One region of the Geodermatophilus sp. CPCC 206100 genome, then DNA from elsewhere that is predicted to be linked to it. Evidence: riboswitches for the same ligand, from Rfam matches in the RefSeq annotation. Region 1 holds a riboswitch; each other region holds the start of a gene.
The links. A riboswitch is a leader RNA that binds a small molecule or an ion and turns the genes downstream of it on or off. The one in region 1 is predicted to bind S-adenosylmethionine.

Region 2: it holds a riboswitch for S-adenosylmethionine, as region 1 does, so the genes downstream of both, PGN05_RS19080 (bifunctional o-acetylhomoserine/o-acetylserine sulfhydrylase) here and metF (methylenetetrahydrofolate reductase [NAD(P)H]) in region 1, are expected to answer to the same signal.
Region 3: it holds a riboswitch for S-adenosylmethionine, as region 1 does, so the genes downstream of both, thrC (threonine synthase) here and metF (methylenetetrahydrofolate reductase [NAD(P)H]) in region 1, are expected to answer to the same signal.

The regions. Positions count from the first base shown of each region.
Region 1 is NZ_JAQISV010000012.1:21,069-30,594, forward strand. It holds gene PGN05_RS06770 (4-oxalomesaconate tautomerase) at 1-538, shown strand, start outside; gene PGN05_RS06775 (VOC family protein) at 621-1,628, shown strand; gene PGN05_RS06780 (DUF2218 domain-containing protein) at 1,625-2,689, shown strand; gene PGN05_RS06785 (amidohydrolase family protein) at 2,686-3,705, shown strand; gene PGN05_RS06790 (putative quinol monooxygenase) at 3,725-4,345, opposite strand; gene purU (formyltetrahydrofolate deformylase) at 4,675-5,547, shown strand; gene metF (methylenetetrahydrofolate reductase [NAD(P)H]) at 5,609-6,646, opposite strand; SAM riboswitch class IV at 6,700-6,808, opposite strand; gene PGN05_RS06805 (hypothetical protein) at 7,051-7,335, shown strand; gene PGN05_RS06810 (aminomethyl transferase family protein) at 7,448-8,806, opposite strand; gene PGN05_RS06815 (MarR family winged helix-turn-helix transcriptional regulator) at 9,205-9,526, opposite strand, start outside.
Region 2 is NZ_JAQISV010000043.1:35,507-45,032, forward strand. It holds gene PGN05_RS19065 (ABC transporter substrate-binding protein) at 1-214, shown strand, start outside; gene PGN05_RS19070 (amino acid ABC transporter permease) at 230-1,192, shown strand; gene PGN05_RS19075 (amino acid ABC transporter ATP-binding protein) at 1,210-1,962, shown strand; SAM riboswitch class IV at 2,008-2,123, shown strand; gene PGN05_RS19080 (bifunctional o-acetylhomoserine/o-acetylserine sulfhydrylase) at 2,168-3,460, shown strand; gene metX (homoserine O-acetyltransferase MetX) at 3,463-4,578, shown strand; gene PGN05_RS19090 (gamma carbonic anhydrase family protein) at 4,582-5,160, opposite strand; gene PGN05_RS19095 (uroporphyrinogen decarboxylase family protein) at 5,224-6,258, shown strand; gene PGN05_RS19100 (hypothetical protein) at 6,255-6,563, opposite strand; gene PGN05_RS19105 (helix-turn-helix transcriptional regulator) at 6,568-6,771, opposite strand; gene PGN05_RS19110 (hypothetical protein) at 6,780-7,163, opposite strand; gene gdhA (NADP-specific glutamate dehydrogenase) at 7,274-8,623, opposite strand; gene PGN05_RS19120 (YdeI/OmpD-associated family protein) at 8,717-9,295, shown strand; gene PGN05_RS19125 (C40 family peptidase) at 9,311-9,526, opposite strand, start outside.
Region 3 is NZ_JAQISV010000020.1:106,334-115,859, reverse strand. It holds gene PGN05_RS11720 (alpha/beta fold hydrolase) at 1-1,252, shown strand, start outside; gene PGN05_RS11715 (ABC transporter permease) at 1,252-2,121, shown strand; gene PGN05_RS11710 (HAD family hydrolase) at 2,155-2,979, opposite strand; gene PGN05_RS11705 (hypothetical protein) at 3,018-3,899, opposite strand; SAM riboswitch class I at 4,025-4,152, shown strand; gene thrC (threonine synthase) at 4,165-5,466, shown strand; gene PGN05_RS11695 (cold-shock protein) at 5,667-5,867, shown strand; gene groL (chaperonin GroEL) at 6,143-7,771, shown strand; gene PGN05_RS11685 (glucose-6-phosphate dehydrogenase) at 7,903-9,309, opposite strand; gene PGN05_RS11680 (DUF72 domain-containing protein) at 9,416-9,526, shown strand, end outside.

The DNA.
Region 1 (9,526 bases):
CGGGCACGTGCGCGACACCGTCGAGGGCGTCGAGGTCACCTGCGTGGACAACGGCATGCCGCTCGTGCTCGCCCTCGCCGACTCGTTCGGGATCACCGGGTACGAGGCGCACGACGCGCTCGCCGCCGACGCGGCGCTGCTGGAGCGGATCGACGCCTTCCGCCGCAAGGCCGGCCAGCTCATGGGCCTCGGGGACGTGTCCCGGTCCTCGGTCCCCAAGACCGTGCTGCTCGCCGCCCCGCGCGACGGGGGCCAGGTCTGCACCCGGTCGTTCATCCCGGTGCAGCCGCACACCTCGATCGGCGTGCTGGCCGCGGTCAGCGTCGTGACCGGCATGCGCCTCCCGGGCGCCGTCGGGCACGAGCTCACCGCCGGCTGGCCGGAGGACACCTCGCAGGTCGACGTCGAGCACCCCACCGGCCACCTGCTCGTCGACGTGGTCGTCGACGCCTCCGTCACACCCCCGCGCGCGGTCCGATCCGGCGTGGTCCGCACCGCCCGCAAGCTGTTCGACGGCACGGCCTTCCCCCGCGCCTGAAGAAGGACCCTCCTGCCGCCCACCCTGGAACGCCCACGGCGGGGCCCGGCAGGGGGTCACCGCCCCGACGACAGGAGATCCCGTGCCCCCGCTGCACGACATCGCCCACCTCGCCCACGTCGAGCTCCTCACCCACCGGCCCGAGGAGTGCCTGGACTTCTACGTGAACTACCTCGGGATGACCGAGAACGGCTCGGCCGGGGACTCGGTGTTCCTGCGCGCGTGGGACGACTACGAGAACACCACCATCAAGCTCACCGCCGCCGAGCAGCCCGGCGTGGGCCGGACCAACTTCCGCGCCGGCACCCCCGAGGCGCTGCAGCGACGGGTCGAGGCGATCGAGAAGACCGGCCTCGGCAAGGGCTGGCAGGACGGCGACCCCGGCTACGGCCCGGTCTACGTCTTCACCGACCCCGACGGCCACGAGATGGGCCTCTACTACGAGAGCGAGTGGTTCCAGCCGCAGGGCCGGCTCAAGCCGGCGCTGAAGAACCAGGCGCAGGCCTACCCCGGCCGCGGCGTCAGCGTGCGGCGGATCGACCACATCAATTACCTCGGCGTCACCCCGGTCGAGAACCGGGACTTCTTCGTCGACGCCCTCGGCGCCATGATCACCGAGCAGATCGTGCTCGACGACGGGACGATCGCCGGCACCTGGACGACGTTCACCAACAAGGGCTACGACGTCGTCTGGACCAAGGACAACACCGGGACGGCCGGCCGGCTGCACCACCTGTCCTTCGCCGTCGACAGCCGCGACGACGTCATCCGGGCCGCCGACCTCGCCCTCGAGCACGGCGTGCACATCGAGACCGGGCCGCACAAGCACACCATCCAGCAGAGCTTCTTCCTCTACATCTGGGACCCGGCCGGCAACCGGATCGAGCTGGACAACCCCGCCGCCCGCCTGGTCTTCGCGCCGGACTGGAAGCCGGTCGACTGGAGCGAGGCCGAGCGGGCCAAGGGCCAGGCCTGGGGCCTGAAGACCATCGAGACCTTCCACACCCACGGGACCCCGCCGGTGGGGGAGAACCTGGCCGACGAGCTCGCCGCCCGCCCGAGGGACTCCTCCGGGGGGACCGCGACGTGACCGTGCCGGTCGCGGTGCTCGGGCTCGGCGAGGCGGGGTCGGAGATCGGCCGCGACCTGGTCGCGGCCGGTGCCGACGTCCGCGGCTACGACCCGAAGGGCATCCGCGTCGACGGCGTGCAGCCGCGCGGCAGCGAGGCCGAGGCGGTCGCCGACGCCGACCTGGTGCTCAGCCTGAACAGCTCGCACGACGCCATGACGGCGCTGGAGAACGCCCTGCCGGCGCTGCGCCCGGGCACGCTGTGGGCCGACCTCAACACCGCGAGCCCCGGGCTGAAGGTGGCCCTGGCGAAGCGGGCGGCGGAGCGCGACGTCCCGGTCGTGGACGTGGCGCTGATGTCGCCGGTCCCGGGCAAGGGCCTGCGCACGCCGATGCTCGTGTCGGGGGAGGCGGCCGGCCGGTACGCCGAGCTCCTCGCCGGTCTCGGCGCGGACGTCGAGGTGCAGCCGGGCCCGGTGGGCACCGCCATCTCGCGCAAGCTGCTGCGCAGCGTCTTCTACAAGGGGCTCGCGGCCGCGGTGGTGGAGGCCCTGCGGGGCGCGGAGGTGGCGGGCTGCGCCGACTGGCTGCGCGGGAACATCGCCGCGGAGCTGGCGTCCTTCGACGAGCGCACGGTCGACCGGCTCGTCGACGGCACCGCCACCCACGCGCGGCGCCGGGCCGACGAGATGGCGGCCGCCACCGAGCAGCTGCAGGAGCTCGGCGTCCCGGCCCGCGTGTCCGCCGCGGCGCGGGACCTCCTCGTGGAGCTGCGCGACCGCCCCCCGGCGACCCTGGCCGCCACCGCCGCGGTGGCCACGGACGCCCCCGCCCGCTACGCCAAGCAGCTGGTCGAGCACACCGGCCGGCGGCTCACCTGGCGCACCGACGGTGCGGTGTCCTCGGCGTCCATCGGGGACGGCGTCGGCACGGTCGTCGTCGGCGACGGCGTCCTCACGCTGCGGGCACAGGCGCCGGACGAGGACACCCTGTCCCGCATCCAGCGCGTCCTCGGCGACCACCTCGAGCGCTTCGGTCGGCGGAACGAGCTGACCGTCGCCTGGCAGACGGAGCAGAAGTGATCATCGACTGTCACGGCCACTACACGACCGCGCCGGCCGCGCACACGGAGTGGCGCACGCAGCAGGTCGCGGCCTGGGAGGCCGGGACGACGCCCCCGGCCTACCCGTCCATCAGCGACGACGAGATCCGGGAGACGATCGAGTCCAGCCAGCTGCGGCTGATGGACGAGCGGGGCATCGACGTCACGCTGTTCTCGCCCCGCGCCTCGGCGATGGCCCACCACGTGGGTGACGCGGCGGTGAGCCTGGAGTGGACCCGCCGGAGCAACGACCTCGTGCACCGGGTGGCCACGCTGTTCCCCGGCCGCTTCGTCCCGGTCTGCCAGCTGCCGCAGTCGCCCGGTGCGGACCTCGAGGCGTCGGTCGCCGAGCTGCGCCGCTGCGTGGAGGAGCTCGGCTTCGTCGGCTGCAACCTCAACCCCGACCCGAGCGGCGGGTTCTGGACCTCCCCGCCGCTCACCGACCGCAGCTGGTACCCGTTCTACGAGGCGATGGTCGAGCTCGACGTGCCGGCCATGGTGCACGTCTCGTCGTCGGCCACGCCGGTGTTCCACGCGACCGGGGCGTACTACATCAACGCCGACACGACCGCCTTCATGCAGCTGGTACAGGGCGACCTGTTCGCCGACCTCCCCGACCTGCGGCTGGTCATCCCGCACGGCGGGGGCGCGGTGCCCTACCACTGGGGCCGCTACCGGGGGCTGGCCGACATGCTCGGGCAGCCGCCGGTGGAGTCCAACGTCATGGGCAACGTCTACTTCGACACCTGCGTCTACCACCAGCCCGGGATCGACCTGCTCCTGGACGTGGTGGACACCCGGAACGTCCTGTTCGGGTCCGAGATGGTGGGCGCCGTCCGCGGGAAGGACCCGCGCACCGGCCAGTACTACGACGACACCCGGCGCTACGTCGAGGCCTCGGCCCTCGACGACGACGCCCGCACCGCGGTCTTCGAGGGCAACGTCCGGCGGGTCTACCCCCGGCTGGACGCGGCCCTGCCGGGCGCGCCGCGCTGACCGCGCGTCCCCGGGGCGGTCAGATCGTCTCGGGGACGCGCAGGTGCGCGATCGCCACGTCGAGGTCGGCGGTCTCCAGCACCTCGATGCCCATGGCGGGGGCGAACTCCTCCCGGAACTCCCGCGCGCCCTCGGCGGCCTGCTCGAGGCTCGCGCGGGTGTCGTAGGAGACGGCGGCCACCGTCAGCCCCTCGGCGCGGCGCACCATGACGCTGACGCTGCAGAACCCGGGCAGGTCCTCCAGCTTCGGCATCAGGGACAACCGGACGGCGTCCACGGCGCGGGTGACCGCGTCCGGGGCGCTGCGCAGCCAGGTGACGCGGGAGACGGCCCCGTTGTCGGCCTCGGGCACCCGGTGCATCGCGGCGATCTCCCACTCCTGCACGTCCGGCGTGCCGCCGAGCAGCTCGGCGGTGCGCTCCGCGGTCTCCCGGACGGCGTCGCGGCTGGCGTCCATCGCCGCCCGGTCCCGCCAGGACGTCGTGACGATGCAGTGGCCGGTCGCGCGGTCGGCGAGCATGGACAGGCCGACGCAGCCGTCCAGCGCCCGGACCGTGGGCATGACCTCGTCGTGGACGTAGGTGGTCGTCTGCTCGACCGACCGCGGGTCGCCGTGGATCGTGGTGGATCGGGCGTACATCGCAGCCACTCGTCCTCCGGGGTTCTCGGGGCGGCGCCGCCCCTGCGGCAACGCCGACCGGCACAGGGTGCCCGGACTCCGGGCAGGGAGCAACACGGTGCCAGGGGCGGCGCGACCGCCCGTCGGCCGGCTCCCGGCTACGTCGATTGTCGCGGTCCGGCCGGCACGTTCGCCGGTGCGCGAGGGTCATCTGCGGCATGCCGGCACAGCCCCCGCCCCTTAACCTCCCTCTGGGACCGCCTCGTCGCAGGGTTCTCCGCGGGGACGGCGGCCACGACCTGACCACGGCCGACCAACCGGCCTCGCGATCCACCGAGTTTGGAGGCGCAATGACGCGGCCCGCCGACGCTCAGCACGGTGTCCTGGTGCTGTCCTGCGAGGATGCCCCGGGCATCGTCCACGCGGTGTCCGGACTGCTCGTGGACGAGCAGTGCACCATCGTGGAGAGCCACCAGTTCGACAGCCTCACGAGCGGCATGTTCTTCATGCGCGTCGAGTTCGCGCACGTCGACGGTGCCCCGCTGGACCTCCCCGCCCTGCGCGAGGCCCTCCAGCCGATCGCCGAGCGCTACCAGATGGAGTGGCGCCTGGACGACGCCTCCCGGAAGCAGCGGGTGATCATCATGGTCAGCCAGTACGCGCACGCCCTCAACGACCTGCTCTTCCGCAACTCGATCGGCGAGCTCAACCTCGACGTCGTCGCGATCGTGTCCAACCACCCGACGCTCAAGGGCATCGCCGACTTCTACGAGATCCCCTTCCGCCACATCCCGGTCACCCGCGAGACCAAGCCCGAGGCCGAGGCGGAGCTGCTGGAGATGGTCCGCTCGGAGGGGGTCGAGCTGGTCATCCTGGCCCGCTACATGCAGATCCTCTCGGACACCCTGTGCCGGGAGCTCAACGGTCAGGCCATCAACATCCACCACTCGATCCTGCCGAGCTTCAAGGGCGCCCGCCCGTACCACCAGGCGCACGCCCGCGGGGTCAAGTTCATCGGGGCGACGGCGCACTACGTCACCGCGGACCTGGACGAGGGCCCGATCATCGAGCAGGAGATGCTCCGGGTGAACCACTCGCTGAGCCCCGACCAGCTAGCCTCGCGGGGCCGGGAGGCCGAGATCCGGGCGCTGGCGCGCGCGGTCCGCTGGCACACCGAGAACCGCATCATCATCCGCGGGAACCGCACCGTCGTCTTCGAGTGAGGCGGGCGGTCCCGGTCGGAGGTGCCGCACGACGGCCTCCGACCGGGACCGGCCGCGCTCCTCAGGCGACGTCCTCGGTGGCCGACCCGGCGCCCGGGAGGTCCCCGCTCCGGGCCAGGTCCGCGCACACCTCGCGGGTCGCCGCCGCGCGGTTCATCGTGATGAAGTGCAGGCCCGGGGCCCCCTCCCCGAGCAGCGTCCGGCACAGCTCGGTCGCCACCTCGACGCCGAGGGCGCGCACCGCGGCCCGGTCGCCCTCGACCTCGGCGAACCGCGCGGCCAGCTCGGCCGGGAACGCCTGGCCGGAGAGCTGGACGATCCGGGCGATCTGCCGGACGTCGGTCACCGGCATCACCCCGGCGACGATCGGCACGTCGCAGCCGCGGGCGGCCACCTCGTCGCGCAGCCGCAGGTAGTCCTCGGCCCGGAAGAACATCTGGGTGATCGCGAAGTCGGCGCCGGCCCGGCACTTGGCCACGAACCACTCGACGTCGCTCGCGCGGTCCGCCGAGCGGGGGTGGCCCTCCGGGAAGGCGGCGACGCCCACCGAGAAGTCGCCCGACGCGGAGACCAGCTCCACCAGCTCGGCGGCGTGACGCAGCCCGTCGGGGTGGGCGACCCACGCCGCCTGCGGATCGGCGCCGGGCGGGTCACCGCGCAGGGCGAGCACGTTGCGCACGCCGGCGGCGGCCAGCCGGTCGATGACGTCGCGCAGCTCGGCGACGCTGTGCTCGACGGCGGTCAGGTGCGCCAGCGGCGTCATCGTGGTCTCGCGGACGATCCGCTCGGCCACCGCCAGGGTCCCGTCCCGGGTGGAGCCGCCGGCCCCGTAGGTCACCGAGACGAACGAGGGGTGCAGGCGCTCCAGCTCGTGCAGCGCCGTCCACAGCTGGGCCTCGCCGTCGGCCCCCTTGGGCGGGAAGAACTCGAAGGACAACGTCGGCCCCTCGGCCAGCAGGTCCCCGATGGCGGGGGACCGGTGCCCGCGGGTCGCTCGCGCCGTCCGGGCCCCGTGGTCCCGGACGGAGAACGGCCGATCGGCGTGCTGGTCCGGCGGGTGCGGGCCGCCGGCCTGGGGCAGCCGGGTGCTGGGGGGCACGGGCGTCTCCTCGACGTCGCTGCGGAGCACAGGACGACCGGGACGGCGGAACGCTCCTGCGCTTGCCCTGCGGGTGCAGGGCCAGGTCGTCACCCGGGGCACCCCGCCGCAGTGGAGGGTTGCCGGCCAGCAAGCCGGGGCTCGTCACTGGCACTCAAGACCTGGACGCAGGCTAGGGGCGGATCGGCGAGAGGGTCAACTCGACCCGCGTCAACGCGCGTTCCGTGTCGCGGAAGGCGCGCTGGTCGTGCGGGGAGGGGTGAGCCCGGGATGTGGCCGACGTCACGATCTGGACACGCACGGGTGCGCCGGGCCGTGTGACTGGTGGGGCTGGCGGGACTCTTGGGACGCGGCCCACACGGATGGCGTTCCGGGCCAGCCCCACGGAGGAGTTGAGTTCGGCGATGGTCGAAGCTGGTAGGTGTCCCGGAGGCAAGCACCTGGCCCCGAAGGCCGGTGGGTCCTGCGCCTGCGGGATGGTCACGCGCATCCCCGCCCGCACGCGGCCCGCCGCCGGCCCGCCGCCCGAGGTGCTGGCCCTGCTCGCGCAGTGCCTGGACGACGGCTCCGATGCGCTCGACGCCGCGGCCTCCGGGCTGCTCCGGGAACGGGCCGACCGGCTCGTGGCCGCGCTGGCGACCGCCGGGCTGCGGCTCAGCGCGGGGGCGCCGGAGCGGCTGTCGGCCTGACCGGCGGTCCCGGGGGAGGCCGGCCGTCCGCACGACGGCGGGGCCACCGCGGGCGCTGGGGACCAGCGCCCGTGATGGCCCCGCGGGGTGTCGCCGGGGTAGGCGACGGCGCTCAGCGGACCGGCGGCCGCGTGCTCACCGTGGCGCGGATCGTCGTCTGGACGTGGCGCTCGACGGCCTGCTTGGCCGTTCCGCCGTTCTCCTCGCCCCAGAGCAGCGTCACCTCGGTGCCGTCCTGGGCGGCCGTCTCGTCGACCATGGCCACCGACATCCAGGCGCCCACGTTGACCGTGTAGCCGCACATGTTGGAGATGCCCACGAGGCGGTCGTCGAGCAGGACCGAGTCGGTCTGGACCCGGGCGTAGCGCCCCAGGGGGGTGTCGAGGTACTTCGCCCGGTTCTCCCCGTCGAACAGGCTGCTGGCGTACACCCGGGCGACGTCCTGCTCGTTCCAGCGCAGCCACACCTTGCGCCGGTGCGGCTGGTCGCTGATCTGCTCGAGCGCGCTGCGGCCGATGAAGTCGTGGTCGAACTTCACGAGGTGCCCGTAACCGAAGTCGTAGGGGGTCACGTAGTAGTCCTCGATGTCGTCGGACCGGAAGCTGCCCCCGACCGACAGCGTGCCCTCGTACCCGTTGCCCGGGAGCCACTCGCGGTAGGCCTTCAGCCCCTCGCCCGTGTAGACCGCGGCCGTGGGCTGGGCCTGGTAGCCCGACTCGATGCTGCCGGTGTAGTAGGCGAGGGCGCCGCCGCGGACCAGGCCGAACTCCTCGCCGGCGGCCAGCAGCGCGTCCAGGAACCGCATGCCCTCGGACGCCGGGCCCCAGATCTCCATGCCCATGCTCTCGGCGCCCGGGACGCCGGCCATCGTGTGCGACAGCGCCCGGACCGGGACCCCGCCGACGGTGAACTCGGTCATGGCGAAGAACGTGACCGCCTCGATGGGGCCGCCGTGGGCCTTCTCCAGGATCTGCTGGGCGTTGGGGCCCTCGATCTCGTAGCGGAAGGTGAGCCGCTGGGAGTTGTCGTCGGCGGTGCGCTCGTCCCGCACGATCTCGACGTCGTAGCCGCCGGTCTCGGCCTGGTACTGCACCCAGTTCGCCGCCGCGGCCGGTCCCACCAGGTTGGCCTCGTCCTCCTCGAGCCCGAAGAGGACGGCCGTGCCGATCATCTGGCCGTTCTCGTTGCAGGTCACGAAGTGCTTGGCCTTGTCCCGGCCGTACGTGGCGAAGCTGTTGGTACCGGTGTCCGAGAGCAGGCGCGTCACGTCCGGTCCCCGGAAGTAGACGTCGGTCATGTGGTGCGACTGGTCGAAGAGCACGGCCGTCTGGTGGATGGCCTCCTGCTCGTCCTGCCAGTTGGTGTGCTGGGCCGGGTACGGGAACTTGAAGCGCTTGGCGGGCGCCTCCCGCAGCATCCGCACCGGGCTCCCGATGCGCTGGATCTTGCTCTCGAGACTCTCGGTCGACATGCCTGGGTTCCTCTCGCAGAAGGTCGTCCGTGCGCTGTCACGAGGTGGGCAGCGGCACGGCTCGGAGGTCACGTGCTGGCGCGGGGCGGAAGCGGTCGCTCTTCTCCCGCCGGCCGCGAGAATGGCGTAGCTGCGGCCCCCGGTCCTCGGCGGACCGGGCTGCGGATCGCCGTCCGTGCGCTTCTGCAGGGAGGTGTCCAGCAGAGCCCACGAAAGGCATTCCTGACGCAGGTCGGACGCCCCGATACGACAACTCGCCGGTGTCGGAACATCTAGTCCGCGTACGAACTTTCGGCCGCGGCTGAAATGTAGGTCGCGCGGGGGAGGGTGTCAAGACCGGTACCGAGCGACTCGCCGGCCGGCCCCGAGGGGAGTTCCCGGGACACGCAGGGGAGGGGTCAGGAGACCCCGCCGACCAGGGTCGGTGCTCCGGCCGGGGCTCCGCCATCGTCGGCGTCGGCCTCGACCAGGCGCCGCAGTCCGCGGACGAACCTCGACCGCTGCTCGGGACCGAGCGGCTCGAGGTAGTCGGCGTCGACCTCGCGCACCAGCGGGGCCACGCGGTCCAGCAGGTCCCGCCCCTCCTCCGTCACGCGGAGGACCCGGCGCCGGCCGTCGGCGGGGTCGCGCAGCTTCCGGACCAGCCGCCGACGCGCCAGGCGGTCGAGCATGTCGGTCAGGCTCGCCTTGTCCAGGCTGATCAGCTCGCCCAGCGTGCGC
Region 2 (9,526 bases), on a different contig from region 1:
GCAGACCGGTGGCCAGCTGGAGCTGCTCGGCGACATCTACGACGCCGCGCCCTACGGCTACGTCATCCCCCAGGACCAGGCCGAGTTCGCCCAGGCCGTCGCCGACGCCGTCCGGGCCCTGATCGACGACGGCACCTACGCCGAGGTCCTCGAGCGCTGGGGCGTGGAGGACGGCGCCATCGACGACCCGACGGTGAACCCCACCGTCGGTTGACCGGAGCCCCCAGCCATGGCCGCCGAGGCCCCTGACACCACCCGGCCGGCACCGCCCGAGCACATCGCGGCGGTGCCGGTCCGGCACCCGGGACGGTGGATCGCCACCGCCGTCATCGCGGTGCTGGTCGCGATGTTCGTCCACATGCTGGTCACCAACCCGGTGTTCCAGTGGGACTTCATGCTCGACAACATGTTCAGCGCGCCGGTGCTCCGCGGAGCCCGGACGACGCTGCTCATGACCGTCCTCGCCATGGCGCTGGGGGTGCTGCTCGGCATCGTCCTCGCCGTCATGCGGCTGTCGCCGAACCCGGTGGTGTCCGGCGCCGCGTGGACCTACATCTGGTTCTTCCGCGCCATCCCGCGCATCGTCCTGCTGTTCTTCGTCGCCAACCTCGGCGCGCTCTACGGCACCTACGAGTTCGGCATCCCGTTCGACCAGCAGATCATGGGCTGGCTGGGGCTCTCCGGGGACATGCGCTTCCTCGGCCTCGACGGCAACCAGATCTTCGCCGGCTTCACCGCGGGGCTGCTCGGCCTGGTGCTCTCCGAGGGCGCCTACATGGCCGAGATCGTGCGGGCCGGCATCCAGTCGGTCGACCCGGGCCAGGTGGAGGCGGCCAGCGCCCTGGGCATGAGCCGCGGCAAGGCCATGCGCCGGATCGTGCTGCCCCAGGCCATGCGGGTGATCATCCCGCCGACCGGCAACGAGACCATCGCGATGCTCAAGGACACCTCGCTGCTGATCGCCGTCCCGGTGAGCACGGAGCTCAACTTCCAACTGCGCGCCATCGGCAGCCGCACCTTCCAGATCATCCCGATGGCCGTGGCCTCGATCCTCTGGTACCTGGCCCTGGCCAGCCTGCTGATGATCGGCCAGCACTTCCTGGAGAAGCGGTTCAGCCGGGGCTTCGGCAGCCGGGAGACCCGCGCGCAGCGGGCCGCCCGCGAGGCCCGCGAGGTGGGGAGCTCGAAGTGAGCAGCGCGGTGCAGCCCATGGTGCGGGCCGAGGGGGTCTGCAAGTCCTTCGGGCACGTGGAGGTGCTCAAGGGGATCGACCTGGAGGTCGCGCCCGGCGAGGTGGTGTGCGTGATCGGCCCCTCCGGGTCGGGCAAGTCGACCTTCCTGCGCTGCATCAACCACCTGGAGAAGGTCACCGCCGGGCGGCTGTGGGTGAACGGGCACCTGGTCGGCTACCGCGAGCGGGGCGGCAAGCTGCACGAGCTGCGCGACAAGGAGGTCGCCGCGCAGCGCCGAGACATCGGCATGGTCTTCCAGCGGTTCAACCTCTTCCCGCACAGGACCGCGCTGGAGAACGTCATCGAGGCGCCCACCCAGGTGAAGGGCCAGCGCAAGGAGGAGGCCCGCCGGCGGGGGGTCGAGCTGCTCGGGCGCGTCGGGCTGGGCGACCGCGTGCACAACTACCCGAACCAACTCTCCGGCGGCCAGCAGCAGCGCGTCGCCATCGCCCGGGCGCTGGCCATGGAGCCGCAGCTCATGCTGTTCGACGAGCCGACCTCGGCGCTGGACCCGGAGCTGGTCGGCGAGGTCCTCGACGTCATGCGCGGGCTGGCCGAGTCCGGGATGACGATGGTGGTCGTCACGCACGAGATGGGGTTCGCCCGGGAGGTCGGCGACTCCCTCGTGTTCATGGACGACGGCGTGGTGGTGGAGGCCGGCCACCCGCGCGAGGTGCTCGGCAACCCGCAGCACGCCCGCACCCGGGCCTTCCTCTCGAAGGTCCTCTGAACCGGTGTTCCACGGGGGACGTCGGCCTGCCTAGGATCACGCCTGGCTCACGAGAGGCAGTGCAAAGCACCTGGCTGGCTGCCCGGCAACCTCGACTCCGTCCGAGGTGCTCCAGGGGAAGAGCCGGCTGGCCGGCGTCCGCCGTCCGGCAAGGACGGAGCTCCTCGCGCGCCGCGGGGTCTCCCGATCGAGAGGAGACCGGCGCATGACCGACCCCCAGAGCTGGAGCTTCGAGACCCGGCAGATCCACGCCGGCACGAGCCCCGACCCGACCACCGGGGCCCGTGCCCTGCCGATCTACGCCACCACCGCCTACCAGTTCCGCGACGCCCAGCACGCCGCGGACCTGTTCGCGCTGGCCGAGATGGGCAACATCTACACCCGGATCATGAACCCGACGCAGGACGCGCTGGAGCAGCGCGTGGCGTCGCTCGAGGGCGGCGTGGCGGCGCTGGCGGTGTCGAGCGGGCAGTCGGCCACGACCCTCGCGCTGCTCAACGTCGCCGAGTCCGGCGACCACGTCGTCGCCTCCGCCTCCCTCTACGGCGGCACCTACAACCTGCTGCACCACTCGCTGCCCAAGCTCGGGGTGTCCGTCTCCTTCGTCGAGGACCCCGACGACCCGGAGAACTGGCAGTCGCTGGTCCGGGAGAACACCAAGGCCTTCTTCGCCGAGACGATCGGCAACCCCAAGGGCGACGTCCTCGACATCAGCGCGGTGTCGGAGGTGGCGCACCGCAACGGCGTCCCGCTCATCGTCGACAACACGATCGCCACCCCGTACCTCATCCGGCCGATCGAGTTCGGCGCGGACGTCGTCGTGCACTCGGCGACCAAGTACCTGGGCGGGCACGGCACCGTGATCGCCGGGCTGATCGTGGACGCCGGCAACTTCACCTGGACCGGCGGGAAGTTCCCCGGCTTCACCGAGCCCGACCCGACCTACCACGGCGTCGTCTACGCCGACCTCGGCGCACCCGCCTACGCCCTCAAGGCCCGCGTGCAGCTGCTGCGCGACCTCGGCCCGGCGATCTCCCCGTTCAACGCCTTCCTCGTCGTCCAGGGCATCGAGACGCTGTCGCTGCGCATGGAGCGGCACGTGGCCAACACCCTGCGGGTCGCGGAGTTCCTCGAGGCCCACGACTCGGTGGACCGGGTCAACTACCCCGGCCTGGCCTCGTCGCCGTGGCACGCGGCGCAGCAGAAGTACGCCCCGCGGGGCGCCGGCGCCGTCCTCACCTTCGAGCTGCACGGCGGGGTGGAGGCCGGCAAGCGCTTCGTCGACGCGCTGGAGCTGCACAGCCACGTGGCCAACATCGGCGACGTGCGCAGCCTGGTCATCCACCCGGCGTCGACCACGCACTCGCAGCTGACCCCCGAGGAGCAGCTCACCACCGGGGTCACCCCGGGCCTGGTCCGGCTGGCGGTCGGCCTCGAGGGCATCGACGACATCCTCGCCGACCTGGAGGCCGGCTTCCGCGCAGCGAAGGGCGCCTGACCGTGGGCGGGGCCCGGGTCGCCCCCTGGGCCCCGCCCCGGCCCGGCGGCTGGCGTGAGGGGGATCCGGTCGGCGACCGGCGGTTCCTCGACCTGCCCGGGCCGTTCGGGCTCGAGCTGGGCGGGTCGCTGCCGGCCGTGCGGGTCGCCTACGAGACCTGGGGGACGCCGGCGCCCGGCGGCGGCAACGCCGTCCTCGTCGAGCACGCGCTCACCGGCGACAGCCACGTCACCGGCCCCGCCGGGCCCGGGCACCCGACGCCGGGCTGGTGGGCGGGGCTGGTCGGGCCGGGGGCGCCGCTGGACACCGACCGGCTGTTCGTCGTCTGCGCCAACGTGCTCGGCGGCTGCCAGGGCACGACCGGCCCGTCCTCGGCCGCTCCGGACGGCGCCGCGTGGGGGTCCCGCTTCCCCGCCGTCACGGTGGGCGACCAGGTGCGGGTGGAGGCGGCCCTGGCCGACGCCCTCGGCGTCGGCCGGTGGACGGCGGTGCTCGGCGGCTCGATGGGCGGCATGCGCGCGCTGGAGTGGGCGGTCGCCCTGCCCGAGCGGGTCGAGGCGCTGTTCTTCCTCGCCTCGGGCGCCGCGGCCACCGCCGACCAGATCGGCACGCAGACCACCCAGCAGGCCGCCGTCCGCACCGACCCGGCGTGGGCCGGCGGGGACTACCTGCCCGGCCCCGGGCCGGTGGGCGGGCTCGGGGTGGCCCGCCGGATCGCGCACCTGACCTACCGCAGCGCCGACGAGCTGCAGCAGCGCTTCGGCACCGCCGTGCAGGGCGACGGCCGGTTCGCCGTGGCCTCCTACCTCGACCACCACGCCGACAAGCTGGCCGGCCGCTTCGACGCCGGCAGCTACGTCGTCCTGACCGAGGCCATGAACACCTGGGACGTCGGCCGCGGCCGCGGCGGCACCCCGGCGGCGCTGGCCCGGGTGACCGCGCGGGCGGTGGTGGCCGGGGTGGACAGCGACCGGCTCTACCCGCTGGCCCTGCAGCACCAGGTGGCCGACGCGCTCGGCGTCCCGCTGCGGGTGATCCCCTCGCCGTACGGCCACGACGGCTTCCTCATCGAGCTCGACGCCGTCGGCGCCCTGGTCCGCGAGCTCCTCGCTGACTGAGACTCAGTCCATGGCGTCGCCGGGGGTCAGCCCGGCCGGCGGCAGCGGCTGGCGGACGACCGGCCGGACCCGGCGGGCCGCGGGCAGCCGCTCGGTGTAGCTGGCCGCGTTGCCGCGGATGTGCGCCAGGTCGTCCTCGGTGGCCTGGCGGATCACCTTGGCGGGGATGCCCGCGACCAGCGACCCCGGCGGCACCTCGGTGCCCTGGGTGACCACCGCGCCCGCGGCGACGATCGACCCGGAGCCGATGTGGGCGCCGTTCATCACGACGCTGCCCATCCCCACCAGCACGTCGTCGTCCACGAGGGCGCCGTGCAGCACCACGTTGTGCCCCACGGTCACCCCGCGGCCGATGACCAGGGGGGACCCGGGGTCGGAGTGCAGGGTGCAGCCGTCCTGGATGTTCGAGCCCTCGCCGATCTCGATCACCTCGTGGTCGGCCCGGGCGACCGCGCCGTACCAGATGCTCGACCGTGGCCCCATGGTCACGGCGCCGACGACCACGGCCGTCGGCGCGACGAAGGCGTCCTCGTCGATCTTGGGGGCGCCGAAGTCCAGCTGCGCGATGTAGTTCTCCGCCACGCCGGTCAGCACAGCACAGGAGGGCCGTGCGCGCACCGGTCGAGCGCACGGCAGGATCAGCGCATGGCCCTGACGCTCCCGCCCCTGCCCACCTCGGTCGTCGGGAGCCTCCCGCAGCCCGGCTGGCTCCTCGACCACGACAAGCTCGCCCACCAGACGCCGCCGCGGGTGCGCGCGCGCGAGCTGTGGCGGGTGGCGCCGGAGCTGCTCGAGGAGGCCCAGGACGACGCCACCCGGCTCGCCGTCCGGTCCCAGGAGACCGCGGGGCTCGACATCGTCACCGACGGCGAGCAGCGCCGGGAGTCCTACTCCAACCACTTCGCCACCGCGCTGGAGGGCGTGGACGTCGACCAGCCGGGGTCGGTCATCAACCGCTCCGGCAAGCCGATCCCGGTGCCGCGCGTGGTGGGCGAGATCCGCCGTCCGCAGCCGGTGCAGGCGCGCGACGTCCGCTTCCTGCGGGCGGTCAGCGACCGCACCGTGAAGATCACCGTGCCGGGGCCGTTCACGATGGCGCAGCAGTCGCAGGACGAGCACTACGGCGACGGGCGGGCGCTGGCGATGGCCTACGCCGAGGTGGTGCGGGCCGAGATCGCCGACCTGTTCGCCGCCGGCGCCGACATCGTGCAGATCGACGAGCCGTGGCTGCAGGCGCGCCCCGAGGTGGCCCGCCAGTACGGCGCGGAGGCGGTGACGCGGGCCGTCGAGGGCGCGGCGGGGCCGGTGCACCTGCACCTGTGCTTCGGCTACGCGGCGATGGTCTCCGAGCGCCCCGAGGGCTACTCGTTCCTGCCGGAGCTGGCCGACACCCCGGTCGACACCGTGTCGGTGGAGACCGCCCAGTCGCACCTGGACCCGGCGCAGCTGCGCCCGCTGCGGGGCAAGGGCATCGCGCTCGGCGTGCTCGACCTGTCCACCCCCGAGGTGGAGACGCCCGAGGTGATCGCCGACCGGGTGCGCCGCGCGCTGGACGACGTCGACGTCGAGCGGCTGGTGCTCTCCAGCGACTGCGGGCTCAAGTACCTGCCCCGGGAGTCGGCCGCCGGCAAGATGCGCGCGCTGGCCCAGGCCGCCGAGGTGCTGCGCGGCGAGGTCTAGGCCGGCTCGCCCCACTCGGCGAGGAACGCCTCGGCGTCCATCGAGTCCAGCTGCTCGCGGACGAAGCGCAGCAGGTCACCGGGCAGCACCGGGTCCGCGGCCGGCACCCGCAGCGCCTCGGCGCCGTCGGCGCGCCGTCGCACCACGACGTCGCTCACCGTCGGCGCCGGGAGCAGGCCGCTGACCAGCTCGGAGAGGAAGGCACCGGCCACCCGCAGCGTCCGCTGCACGCGGCCGCCCGGATGGGGCTCGAGGTCGGCGACGTACAGCTCCGCCGCCCGGACGTCGTCTCGCTGGGCACTCACGGGCTCAGCTTGCCCCATCGGCGGGGCTGAAGACGTCCTCGATGCGGCAGTCGAAGAGCGCGGCGATGCGGAAGGCCAGCGGCAGGCTGGGGTCGAACCGGCCCTTCTCCAGCGAGATCACCGTCTGCCGGGAGACGCCGAGCTCCTCGGCCAGGCGCCCCTGCGACCAGCCGCGGGTCGCCCGCCGCTCGGCCAGGTCGTTGCGCACGGCCGGGGTCAGGCGTCCCGCCGGCGCAGCACGGCCAGGCGGGTGCCGACGTCGGCCAGGGCCAGGACGAGCAGCAGGGCCAGCGCCGTCGTCGCGTCCACCTCGAGGCCGGTGACGGCCAGCGCCGCCGTCCCCACGCCGGCGACGGTCACCACGTCGACGAAGGCGGCCGACGCGCTGCGGTGCCACCACTGGTGCTCGACGGTCTCCTCCGGCCGGGCGACCGGCTCGGGACCGGCGCTCCCGGAGAGCAGGAGCAGCCAGGCCAGGCCGTAGCCCGGACCCACGGTGGCGGCCGCGAAGACCACGACGCGGGTCCAGAACCGGCCGTCCTCCCCGAGTGCGCCGGCGAGCAGGCCGATCGCGGCCGCGACCAGCAGCCCCAGGAGCACCGCGGCGACGTGACGCCCGGCACCGGCCGACCGCGTGCTGACAAGTGAGCTTGACACAGCGGCAGTCCACCAGCGACCGCCGCTCCTGTCAAGGACGCTTGACCCCGGGGTCACACCAGGCCGTGCGCGTGCACCGCCTCCGCCACCTCGAGGAAGCCCGCGACGTTCGCGCCGAGGACCAGGTCACCGGGCGAGCCGTACTCCGCGGCCGTGGCGGAGCAGCGGGCGTGGATGTCTCGCATGATCTCCTCCAGCCGGGCCTCGGTGTGCTCGAAGGTCCAGCGGTCGCGCGAGGCGTTCTGCTGCATCTCCAGCGCCGAGGTGGCCACCCCGCCGGCGTTGGCCGCCTTCCCCGGCGCGAAGGCGATGCCGGCCCTGCGGAACACCCGGACCGCGTCCGGCGTGGCCGGCATGTTGGCCCCCTCGACGACGTACCGGCAGCCGTTGCGGGCCAGGACCTCGGCCGCGTCGCCGTCCAGCTCGTTCTGCGTCGCGCTGGGCATCGCGACGTCGCACGGGACGTCCCAGATGCTGCCGTCGGGCACGAAGCTCGCCGAGGCCACCCGGTCGGCGTAGTCGGCGACCCGGCCCCGCTCGACCTCCTTGACCTGCTTGAGCACCTCGAGGTCGATGCCCTTCTCGTCGACGACGTAGCCGCTGGAGTCCGAGCAGGCGACGGCGGTGCCACCGAGCTGGTGCACCTTCTCCACGCCGTAGACGGCGACGTTCCCCGAGCCGCTGACGGTGACCCGCTTGCCGTCGAAGGACTCCCCCGCCGCCTCCATCATCGCCTCGGCGAAGAACGCGGCCCCGTAGCCAGTGGCCTCCGTCCGCACCAGCGCGCCGCCCCAGCCCAGCCCCTTGCCGGTGATCACACCGGACTCGTAGCGGTTGGTGATCCGCTTGTACTGGCCGAACAGGTAGCCGATCTCGCGGGCCCCGACGCCGATGTCGCCGGCCGGCACGTCGGTGTACTCGCCCAGGTGCCGGTACAGCTCGGTCATGAAGGACTGGCAGAAGCGCATGATCTCCGCGTCGGACCGGCCCTTGGGGTCGAAGTCGGAGCCACCCTTGCCGCCGCCGATGGGCATGCCGGTCAGCGCGTTCTTGAACACCTGCTCGAAGCCGAGGAACTTGACGATCCCCAGGTTCACCGAGGGGTGGAAGCGCAGGCCGCCCTTGTAGGGGCCCAGGGCGGAGTTGAACTCCACCCGGAAGCCGCGGTTGATGTGCACCTCGCCGCGGTCGTCCTGCCACGGGACCCGGAAGATGACCTGCCGCTCCGGCTCGCAGATGCGCTGGATGGTCTTCATCTCGGTGTACTCGCTGTGCCGGTCCAGCACGACGGCCAGCGACTCGAGCACCTCCTGCACCGCCTGGAGGAACTCGGTCTCGCCGCGGTTGCGCCGCAGCACCTCGTCGTAGATGCCCTGCACCGATGCAGGAACCTCGCCGTTCACCCTGGACCTCCTCGGGTCGCCGTCCGCCCGGCACGCTACGGCCGCGTGCACCCGGCCTGGACGCCGGGCCCCAGGCCGGGGACGATGCCCGCCGTGACGCTCCCGACCGACCTGCCGGTGCTGGCGTTCCCCGACCAGGCGGCCCTGGAGGAGTGGCTGGAGGCCGAGCACGGCTCCGCGCCGGGCCTGTACGTGAAGCTGGCCAAGAAGGACGCGGGGGTGCCGTCGGTGACCTACGCCGAGCTCGTGGAGTCGGCGCTGTGCTTCGGCTGGATCGACGGCCGCTCCAACCGGCTGGACGAGCGGTTCTACCTGCAGCGGATCACCCCGCGCCGGCCGCGCAGCATCTGGTCGCAGAAGAACGTGGCGGCGGTCGAGGCGCTCACCGCCGCCGGCCGGATGCGGCCCGCCGGGCTGGCCGCGGTCGAGGCGGCCCGGGCCGACGGGCGCTGGGAGCGGGCCTACGCGGGGCCGGCGACGGCGACCGTCCCCGACGACCTCGCCGCCGCGCTGGCCGCCAGCCCGGCGGCCCAGGAGCAGTTCGCGTCGCTGGACGGGCGCAACCGCTACGCCGTCCTCCACCGGGTCACCACGGCGGCCACGCCCGCCACCCGCGCGCGGCGGATCGCGGCGCTGGTGCAGCTGCTCGCCGAGGGCGGCCGGCTCCACTGAGGGAGGAGGCCCGCCCTACTGGCCGAGGACGCGGCGGGCGCCGGCGTAGTCGCCCTGGTCGACGCTGGTCACCGCGACCGGCTGACCGAAGGTGCGGGCGTGCACCATCTTGCCGTCGCCGACGTAGATGCCCACGTGGTAGACGGGGGAGCCGAAGAAGACCAGGTCACCGGGCTGGAGGGCGCTGCGGTCGACGGCCACGCCCATCCGGGACTGCGCCCGGCTCGAGTG
Region 3 (9,526 bases), on a different contig from region 1:
GTCGGCCGACCCCTCCGCGCCCACCCAGGTCCCGGTGACCCTGCCCGGCATCGTGCACCGCTTCGAGGCCGGCCACACGATGCGGGTCGTCGTCTCCTCGACCGACCAGGCGTTCGCGTTGCCGGCCGAGGCCACCGTCTACTCGGTCGCACTGGCCGACGGGGACGGCGCCGCGCTCGCCGTCCCCGAGGTCGACGGCCGGACCGAGGCCGCCGCGGGGACCTCGCGGTGGTGGGTGCTGCTGGGCGTGCTCGCGGCGCTGGGCCTGCTCGGCTGGCTGGCCGCGGTCCTCTGGGGCCGCCGGCGCCGGCGGCGGGTGTCGGCCGTCGAGCCCGACGGCGAGGACGTCCCCCTGCGCTTCACCGGCGTGACCAAGGCCTACAAGGACGGCTTCGTCGCCGTGCGCGACCTGTCCTTCGAGGTCCGCCGCGGCCAGGTGCTCGGCCTGCTCGGGCCCAACGGCGCCGGCAAGACCACCTCGCTGCGCATGCTCATGGGGCTGATCCGGCCCAACGAGGGGCGGATCAGCATCTTCGGCCACGCGGCCGGCCCGGGCGCACCCGTGCTCTCCCGGCTCGGCTCGTTCGTCGAGGGCACCGGCCTGCAGCCGCACCTGTCCGGCCGCGACAACCTGCGGCTGTACTGGGCGGCCACCGGCCGCCCGGCGGCCGACGCGCACATGGAGGAGGCGATCGAGGTCGCCGGCCTCGGCGCGGCCCTCGACCGGCCGGTGCGCCGCTACAGCCAGGGCATGCGGCAGCGCGTCGCGATCGCCCAGGCGATGCTCGGCCTGCCCGACCTGCTCGTCCTCGACGAGCCGACCAACGGGCTGGACCCGCCCCAGATCCACGCCATGCGCGAGGTGCTGCGCTCCTACGCGGCGACCGGCCGCACGGTGATCGTCTCCAGCCACCTGCTCAGCGAGATCGAGCAGACCTGCAGCCACGTCGTCGTGATGGCCAAGGGGCAGAAGATCGCCCAGGGCACCGTCGAGGAGATCGTCGGCACCGGTGGCGCGGTCCTGGTCGGCCTGGCCGACGACACCGAGACCGACCGCGCCATCGCCGTCCTCGAGGGGCTGCCCGGGGTGTCGGCGAGCCGCACCGACGAGGGGCTGGTCGCCGAGCTCGACGGCACCAGCCGGGGCCGCGCGCTGCAGGCGCTGGTGGAGGCCGGGATCGAGGTCGACGCCTTCACGCCACGGCGCCGGCTGGAGGACGCCTTCCTGGCGCTCGTGGGAGAGGAAGCCTGATGGAGACCGCACACGTGCAGCCCACCGGGGCCGTGGCGGGCTACCGGCCCGAGCGGACCCTGCGGCTGTCGGTCGAGCTGCGCCGGCAGTTCAAGCGGCGCCGCACCCTGGGTGTCTTCGCGCTCATGGTGGCCCTGCCGCTGATCCTCATCGCCGCGCTCCAGCTGGGCGCCAGCGAGGAGGCGGCGGAGAACGGCCGGCTCAACCTGGTCGACGTCGCCACCTCCAGCGGGCTGAACTTCACGCTGTTCGTGCTGTTCGCGACCACGAGCTTCTTCCTGGTCGTCGTCTACGCGCTGTTCTTCGGCGACACGGTCGCGGCCGAGGCGCAGTGGGGGTCCCTGCGTTACACGCTGGCCACGCCGGTGCCGCGGATGCGGCTGCTCCGGCAGAAGTGGTACGCCGCGCTGGTGCTCTCCGTCGGGGCGCTGGTGGCCCTGGTGCTCACCGGGCTGGTCGCCGGCGGCATCGCGTTCGGCTTCGACGCGATCCAGACGCCCATCGGCGTGACGCTCGGCCAGGGGGAGGGGCTGCTGCGGCTGGCCGGGATGGTCGGCTACCTCGCCGTCCACCTGCTCGTCGTCGGCACGCTGGCGTTCTGGTTCTCCACGATCACCGACGCCCCGCTGGCCGCGGTCGGCGGCGCGGTGTTCACCATGTTCGTCTTCGCGATCCTCGACCAGGTCGAGCAGCTGGGCGCCATCCGCGACTGGTTCCCGACCGCGGAGGAGTTCGCCTGGACCGACCTCCTGCAGACCCCCGTCGACTCCGGGGACCTGTTCCGGGGCGTCGTCCAGTCGCTGGTGTACGCGGCGATCTTCACCGCGCTGGCCTTCCGCCACTTCGCCCGCCGCGACGTCACCTCCTGAGCAGACCCGTCGGTTTCCGCGGAAACCGACGGGTCAGAGACTGGCGCGGACGGCCTGGGCCCAGCCCTCGCCCATCGGCTCGTCGGTGACCGTCACGTTGGGGACGGCGGCCAGCAGCTCGGCCATCCCGTCCACGCGGGCGCCGTTGGCGGTGATCCACAGCCGGCCGACGGCCGGGGCCATCTCCAGGTCGCTGACGCTGTCGCCGATCGCCACGGCGGCCTCTGGCGGGAGCCCGCGCCGGTCGAGGTCCCAGGCGATCGCGGCGCCCTTGGAGATGCCGCGCGGCATCAGGTGGTAGACCCGGGGCGGCAGCGCCTCGGGGGCCAGCGTCATGCGGGACGTCGCGGGGACCGACCCGTTGTCGTTGAGGGTCAGCCACCCCAACCCGCGCCCGGCCAGCGCGGCGTCGACGGCGAGCGGGTCCACCCGGCCGCGCAGCAGCGCGTCGGTCGTGTGCGTGGCGTGCCACGGCGCGTGCCACTCCAGCCGGCCGGGGTGGGCGGCGATGAGGTCCTCGACGACCCCGAGCTCGGCCATCACCTCCATGGGCGCGCGGCCGGCGTGCTCGGCGGGCAGCTCGCCGGTCAGCCGGTGCACGCCGCGGCCGCCGTCCCAGCCGACCACCGAACCCAGTTCGGCGATCGCGCCGTCCGCGGCGAAGATGCGCGCGGCCTCCACCACCTGCTCGAAGGTGCGCCCGCTGACCAGCACGAGGGCGACGCCGGCCCGGTGCAGGTCGAGCAGGGCCGCGGCCGGATCGGCGGTCAGGTCGCGGGTCGCGGTGTGCCAGAACGACCCCCGCGGGCCGACCATCGTGCCGTCGAGGTCGGTGTAGACGACGCGTGCCGGGGTCACCGGGACATCCTGGCGTCCCGCCCCCCCACCGCCCCCGGTCACCCCGTCGGCGCGCGGCAGGTGTCCACGGCGAAGGTCTCCAGCTGCCGGCGGACGTCGTCCGCGGGGGTGAGGACGACGGTCCGCGGCGCCGCCTCCCCGACGGCGAGGACGAGCCCGATCAGGCCGGTCGTGTAGCTCTCGCCGAGCGCGTGCGGATCGCACCGGGCCGGGACCATGCGCAGGGCGAGGTCCACCGTGGGCTGCCGGTCCAGGGTGGGCAGGGGGCCGACGGCGGAGATGCTGTAGATCGTGTTGGGCGCGGTCCCCGTCACCCGCACCGGCTCGCTGCCGCCGACGCGGCGGAACCGGACGTCGACGTCGAGGGCCGGCCCGGCGGGGGGCCCCGCCGGCCGGACGCCGACCACCTCGATCGCCACCTGGCGGTACAGCTCCTGCTCGGCGCAGTCGGACGCGTGCAGCCTGCGCACGAGCCCGCCGTCGTCGAGGGGGACGGTGACCTCCCGGCGGGCGCCGGTGCCGTCCCGCACCCGGACCCTCGCCGACGGGGCCGACGGCGCTCCCGCGCAGTCGCTCGCGCCCGCGACCACGGGCAGGTCCAGCGGCGTGCCGGGACGGAGCTCGGCGTCCCGCGGGTCGGCCGGCGCGGTGGGCAGGCCGTCGACCACCAGCTCGAGGGCCTCCACCACCAGGCCGCCGGTGTCGGCGGTGAGGCGCACCTGCAGGCGCCGGCCGGCCACGTCGCGGCGGAACTGCAGGAGGCTGCCGCTCAGCCCGCCCGGTTCCGGCTGGGCGGAGGAGCGGCTCGCCGACGGTCCCGCCGCACCCGGGTCGGCCGCCGGCCCGGTCTCGCAGGCGGCCGTGGCCAGGACCAGCAGGCAGGCGACCGCGAGCCGGCTGCCCCGGGCGACCAGGTGCACGGAGCACCCCTCCTCTGCGGTCCGGACCGCTGGATCGTGGGCGCCCCCGGCCGCCGGGTCAACGGGCTCCGGCTCCGGCCCGACCCCGGGTCGCCGCTTGCCGTGCGGGTACAGTCGGCCCGTTCCACTCATCCAGAGGGGCAGAGGGACACGGCCCGATGAAGCCCCGGCAACCGCCGTCCGCGCACCGCGCGGCGGAAGGTGCCAATTCCGTCCCGCGCGGCTCGACGGCCCGGTGCGGGGAAGATGAGGAGGTAGTCGTCGCATGACCCTGACCGCTCCCGGTTCTGTCCAGGCCGACTCCAGCGCCGGCGGCCCCATCCCGCCGTGTCCGGCCCGCGGGCTGGTGTGCCGCAACTGCGGCGCCACCTTCGGCCTGGTCGCCGAGCACGCCTGCGCCGAGTGCTTCGGCCCGCTCGAGGTCGACTACGACCCCGAGCTCATGCGGGCGGTCACTCGCGAGCAGATCGAGGCCGGCCCGCAGAACATCTGGCGCTACGTGGCGCTGCTGCCGGTCGGGCAGGACCCGGCCGGTCGCGTCTCGCTCGACCCGGGCCTGACCCCGCTCGTGCGCGCGGACCGGCTCGCCGCGGAGCTGGGCATCACCGGTGGGCTGTGGGTGAAGGACGACTCGGCCAACCCGACCCACTCGTTCAAGGACCGGGTGGTCAGCCTCGCGGCCACCGCCGCCAAGCGGCTGGGCTACACCAAGATCGCCGCCGCCTCGACCGGCAACCTGGCCAACTCGGTGGCCGCACACGCGGCGCGGGTCGGCATCCCGTCGTTCGTGTTCATCCCGAGCGACCTGGAGCCGGGCAAGGTCGTGCAGTCGGCGGTCTACGGGCAGACCCTGGTGGCCGTCGACGGCTCCTACGACGACGTCAACCGGCTGACCAGCGAGCTCGCCGAGACCGACGAGTTCGAGGACACCGCCTTCGTCAACCAGAACGTGCGGCCGTACTACGCCGAGGGCTCGAAGACGATGGGCTACGAGATCGCCGAGCAGCTCGGCTGGCGGATCCCGGCCCAGGTCGTCATCCCCATGGCCTCGGGATCGCTGCTCACCAAGGTGGACAAGGCCTTCCGCGAGCTCACCGCCGCCGGGATCGTCGAGGCGAGCGAGTGGACGATCTTCGGCGCCCAGTCGGCCGGCTGCGACCCGATCGCCACCGCCTTCGACAACGGCTGGGACGTCGTCAAGCCGGTCAAGCCGACCGGCATCGCCAAGTCGCTGAACATCGGCAACCCCGCCGACGGGCCCTACGCCCTCGACGCGATCCGGCGCACCGGCGGAGCCGTGGGCAAGGTGGGCGACGAGCAGATCGTGCAGGGCATCCGCGACCTCGCCCGCACCACCGGCGTCTTCGCCGAGACCGCCGGCGGGGTGACGATCGCGGTGCTCCGCCAGCTGGTCGAGGACGGCCGGCTGGACCCGGCGAAGGAGACCGTCGTCCTCAACACCGGCGAGGGGCTCAAGACCCTCGACCCGCTGGAGCCGGTCGTCGGCCCGACCCACCGGGTGGAGCCGTCGCTGAGGTCGGTGCGGGCCGCGGGCCTCATCGGGTGACCGAGTAGCGTTCGCGGCGAACCCGGACGGGGGACGGCGTCCCCCGTCCGGTGAACGCGTGGGTGAGGTTGCTCTCACCTCGCCTTTCGTGCTGTACGTTCTGCCGCGGTTCGCGTTCCACGTTCGTGTTCGACGGGCGGAAGAGCGAGACCCGGCCCCTGGTTCGGGGGTCGTCCGCCGCACGAAACGTGGGAGCACACGTGGCACAGGGCACCGTGAAGTGGTTCAACGCCGAGAAGGGCTTCGGCTTCATCGCCGTCGACGGCGGTCAGGACGTCTTCGTCCACTACTCGGCCATCCAGATGGACGGCTACAAGAGCCTCGACGAGGGCCAGCGGGTCACCTTCGAGGTCGTCCAGGGCGAGAAGGGACCGCAGGCCGACGGCGTGCGCACCGCCTGAGTCCCGACGTCCCGCCGAGGCCCGGTTCCCCGCGAGGGGGCCGGGCCTCGGTCGTGTCCGGGGGCCTGGAACAGCGGCCGCCCACCCCCCGTTCTTGCACTCGGCAGGGTCGAGTGCCAGACTCTCGGTTGGCACTCGACAGTGCCGAGTGCCAATCAGGTCGGATGCGGTGAGGCACGGGTGTGTGGGCCGACGGAGTGCCCAACCACCGGTGTCGTCCGTCGCGGGCGCCGAACCCGGCCGTGCAGCGATCCATGCATGGAGGACATCACCACATGGCCAAGATGATCGCCTTCGAGGAAGAGGCTCGCCGCGGCCTCGAGCGCGGGATGAACACCCTCGCCGACGCCGTCAAGGTGACCCTCGGTCCCAAGGGCCGCAACGTCGTCCTCGAGAAGAAGTGGGGTGCCCCCACCATCACCAACGATGGTGTGAGCATCGCCAAGGAGATCGAGCTCGAGGACCCGTGGGAGAAGATCGGCGCCGAGCTGGTCAAGGAGGTCGCCAAGAAGACCGACGACGTCGCGGGTGACGGCACCACCACCGCCACCGTGCTCGCCCAGGCCCTCGTCCGCGAGGGGCTGCGCAACGTCGCCGCCGGCGCCAACCCGATGGCCCTGAAGAAGGGCATCGAGAAGGCCGTCGAGTCGGTCACCGAGTACCTCCTCTCGACCGCCAAGGACGTCGAGACCAAGGAGCAGATCGCCGCCACCGCGTCGATCTCCGCCGCTGACCCGGCCATCGGCGAGCTCATCGCCGAGGCGATGGACAAGGTCGGCAAGGAAGGCGTCATCACCGTCGAGGAGAGCAACACCTTCGGCCTCGAGCTCGAGCTCACCGAGGGCATGCGCTTCGACAAGGGCTACATCTCGCCCTACTTCGTCACCGACGCCGAGCGCATGGAGGCCGTCCTCGACGACCCGTACGTGCTCGTCGTCAACAGCAAGATCAGCTCGGTCAAGGACCTGCTCCCGCTGCTGGAGAAGGTCATGCAGTCGGGCAAGCCGCTGGCCATCATCGCCGAGGACGTCGAGGGCGAGGCCCTGGCGACCCTGGTCGTGAACAAGATCCGCGGGACCTTCAAGTCCCTCGCGGTGAAGGCCCCCGGCTTCGGTGACCGCCGCAAGGCCATGCTGACCGACATCGCCATCCTCACCGGTGGCCAGGTCATCAGCGAGGAGGTCGGCCTCAAGCTGGAGTCCGCCGGGACCGAGCTGCTCGGCCGCGCCCGCAAGGTCGTCGTCACCAAGGACGAGACGACGATCGTCGAGGGCTCCGGCGACAGCGACCAGATCGCCGGTCGGGTCAACCAGATCCGCGCCGAGATCGAGAAGTCGGACTCCGACTACGACCGCGAGAAGCTGCAGGAGCGCCTGGCCAAGCTGGCCGGTGGCGTCGCCGTCATCAAGGCCGGCGCCGCGACCGAGGTCGAGCTCAAGGAGCGCAAGCACCGCATCGAGGACGCGGTGCGCAACGCCAAGGCCGCCGTCGAGGAGGGCATCGTCGCCGGTGGTGGCGTCGCCCTGGCGCAGGCCACGGCCGTCGCGTTCGACAAGCTCGAGCTCACGGGTGACGAGGCCACCGGTGCCAACATCGTGCGCGTCGCGCTCGAGGCGCCGCTGAAGCAGATCGCCATCAACGCCGGCCTCGAGGGTGGCGTCGTCGCGGAGAAGGTCCGCAACTCGGAGACCGGCTGGGGCCTCAACGCCGCCAGCGGCGAGTACGTGGACCTGGTCGCCAACGGGATCATCGACCCCGCCAAGGTGACCCGCTCGGCGCTGCAGAACGCCGCCTCGATCGCGGCGCTCTTCCTCACCACCGAGGCCGTCATCGCCGACAAGCCGGAGAAGGCCGCCCCGGCCATGCCGGGTGGCGACGGCGGCATGGGCGGCATGGACTTCTAAGAGGACCACGTCGCCCCCCACGACACGCTCCGCGCGCCGTGGGTCCCTGCGACGTAGCCCCAGTCCGTCACCTGCAGGGGCGGTCCGCTTCGGCGGGCCGCCCCTGTCGGCGTCCGGCGGAGCGGCGGCGCTCAGTCCCCGCCGTCGCCGAGCAGCCAGCCGCCCGGTCCGGCCAGGGCCTGCGCCTCCGCCGGTCCCCACGAGCCGGGTGCGTACCGGTGCACCGGCGGGCGGTCCTGCGCCAGCGGGGCGAAGGCCGCCCACGCGCTGCGCAGCCCCGCGCTGCTGGTGAACAGGGAGCGGTCGCCGATCAGGACGTCGTGCAGCAGTGAGGCGTAGGGCGGCAGCGGCTCCCCGCCGGGGACGTCGGCCAGCTCCAGCGTCGCGGTGGCGCGGGCCAGGGCGAGATCGGGACCGGGCCGCTTGGCGACCAGCGCGAGGTCCACCGCCCCGGAGCCGGACAGCGACAGAGACAGCACGTTGCCGTGCCCGGGGATCGCCTCGACCGGCCCGTCCGGCTTGCGCAGCAGCAGGCTGACCCGCTGCTCGCTGGCCGCCATGCGCTTGCCGGTCCGCAGCACGAACGGCACGTCGCGCCACCGGTCGGTGTCCACCCACAGCCGCGCGGCGACGAAGGTGTCGGTCGCCGAGTCGTCGGCCACGCCGTCGATGTCGGTGTAGCCGTCGAACTGGCCGAGCACGACCTCACCGGGGTCGAGCGGGCGGAAGGACGACAGCACGGCCTCCCGGGCCTGCAGCAGGTCGGCGGGGGAGAAGCTGGCCGGCGGCTCCATCGCCACCTCGGCGGCCAGCTGGAACAGGTGGGTCACCAGCATGTCGAGGGCCGCGCCGGTGGCGTCGTAGAACTCGGCCCGCTGGGCGACGTCGAGGTCCTCCGGGACGTCGATCTGCACCTGGGACACGTGCTCCCGGCTCCACAGGTGCTCGAACAGCCCGTTGGCGAAGCGCAGCACGTGGAGGTCCTGCGTCCCCTCCTTGCCCAGGAAGTGGTCGATCCGGAAGACCTGGTCCTCGTCGAGCACCGACAGCACCAGCTCGTCGAGTTCGGCGAAGGACTCCGGGGAGGTCCCGTAGGGCTTCTCGTAGACCACCCGGGCGCCCTCGGTCAGCCCGTGCTCCTGCAGGCCCCGCGTCAGCCCGTCGAACGCCGACGGGGGGACGGCGAGGTAGTGCACGAGCTGCGGGTCCCCGCCGAGCTCGTCGCGGGCCTCCGCGAGCACGTCGAGCAGGCTCCCGGGGTCGGACTCCGCGAAGCCGCCTCCCGCGAAGCGGAGCCGGCCGGCGAACTCCTCCCACGCGCCGTCGTCCAGCGGTCGGCCGAACTCCTCGACGGCGTCGTGAGCGAGCTCGGCGAAGTCGGTGTGGGAGACGTCGCCGCGGCCGTTGCCCACCAGCCGCCAGTCGGCGGGCAGCAGACCGCGCTCGGCGAGCTGGGCGAAGGCCGGCAGCACCATCCGCCGGGACAGGTCGCCCGTGGCGCCGAAGAGGACGAAGACGGTGGGCGGCAGGTCGGTCACGGGGTTCCTCTCGGGCCGGGGGTTCCCGGCACCTCCTGCCCCGTCGCCGCCGGTGTCACCCGTCCGGTGCGCGTGGAGCCGGGCCCGCGAGGGGTAGGGAGACCGCGTGGCGGTGGTCATCGGGACGTCGGGCTGGCAGTACCGCGACTGGCGCGGGCGCTTCTACCCGCAGCGCCTGCCGCAGCGGCTGTGGCTGGAGCACCACGCCGCCCACTTC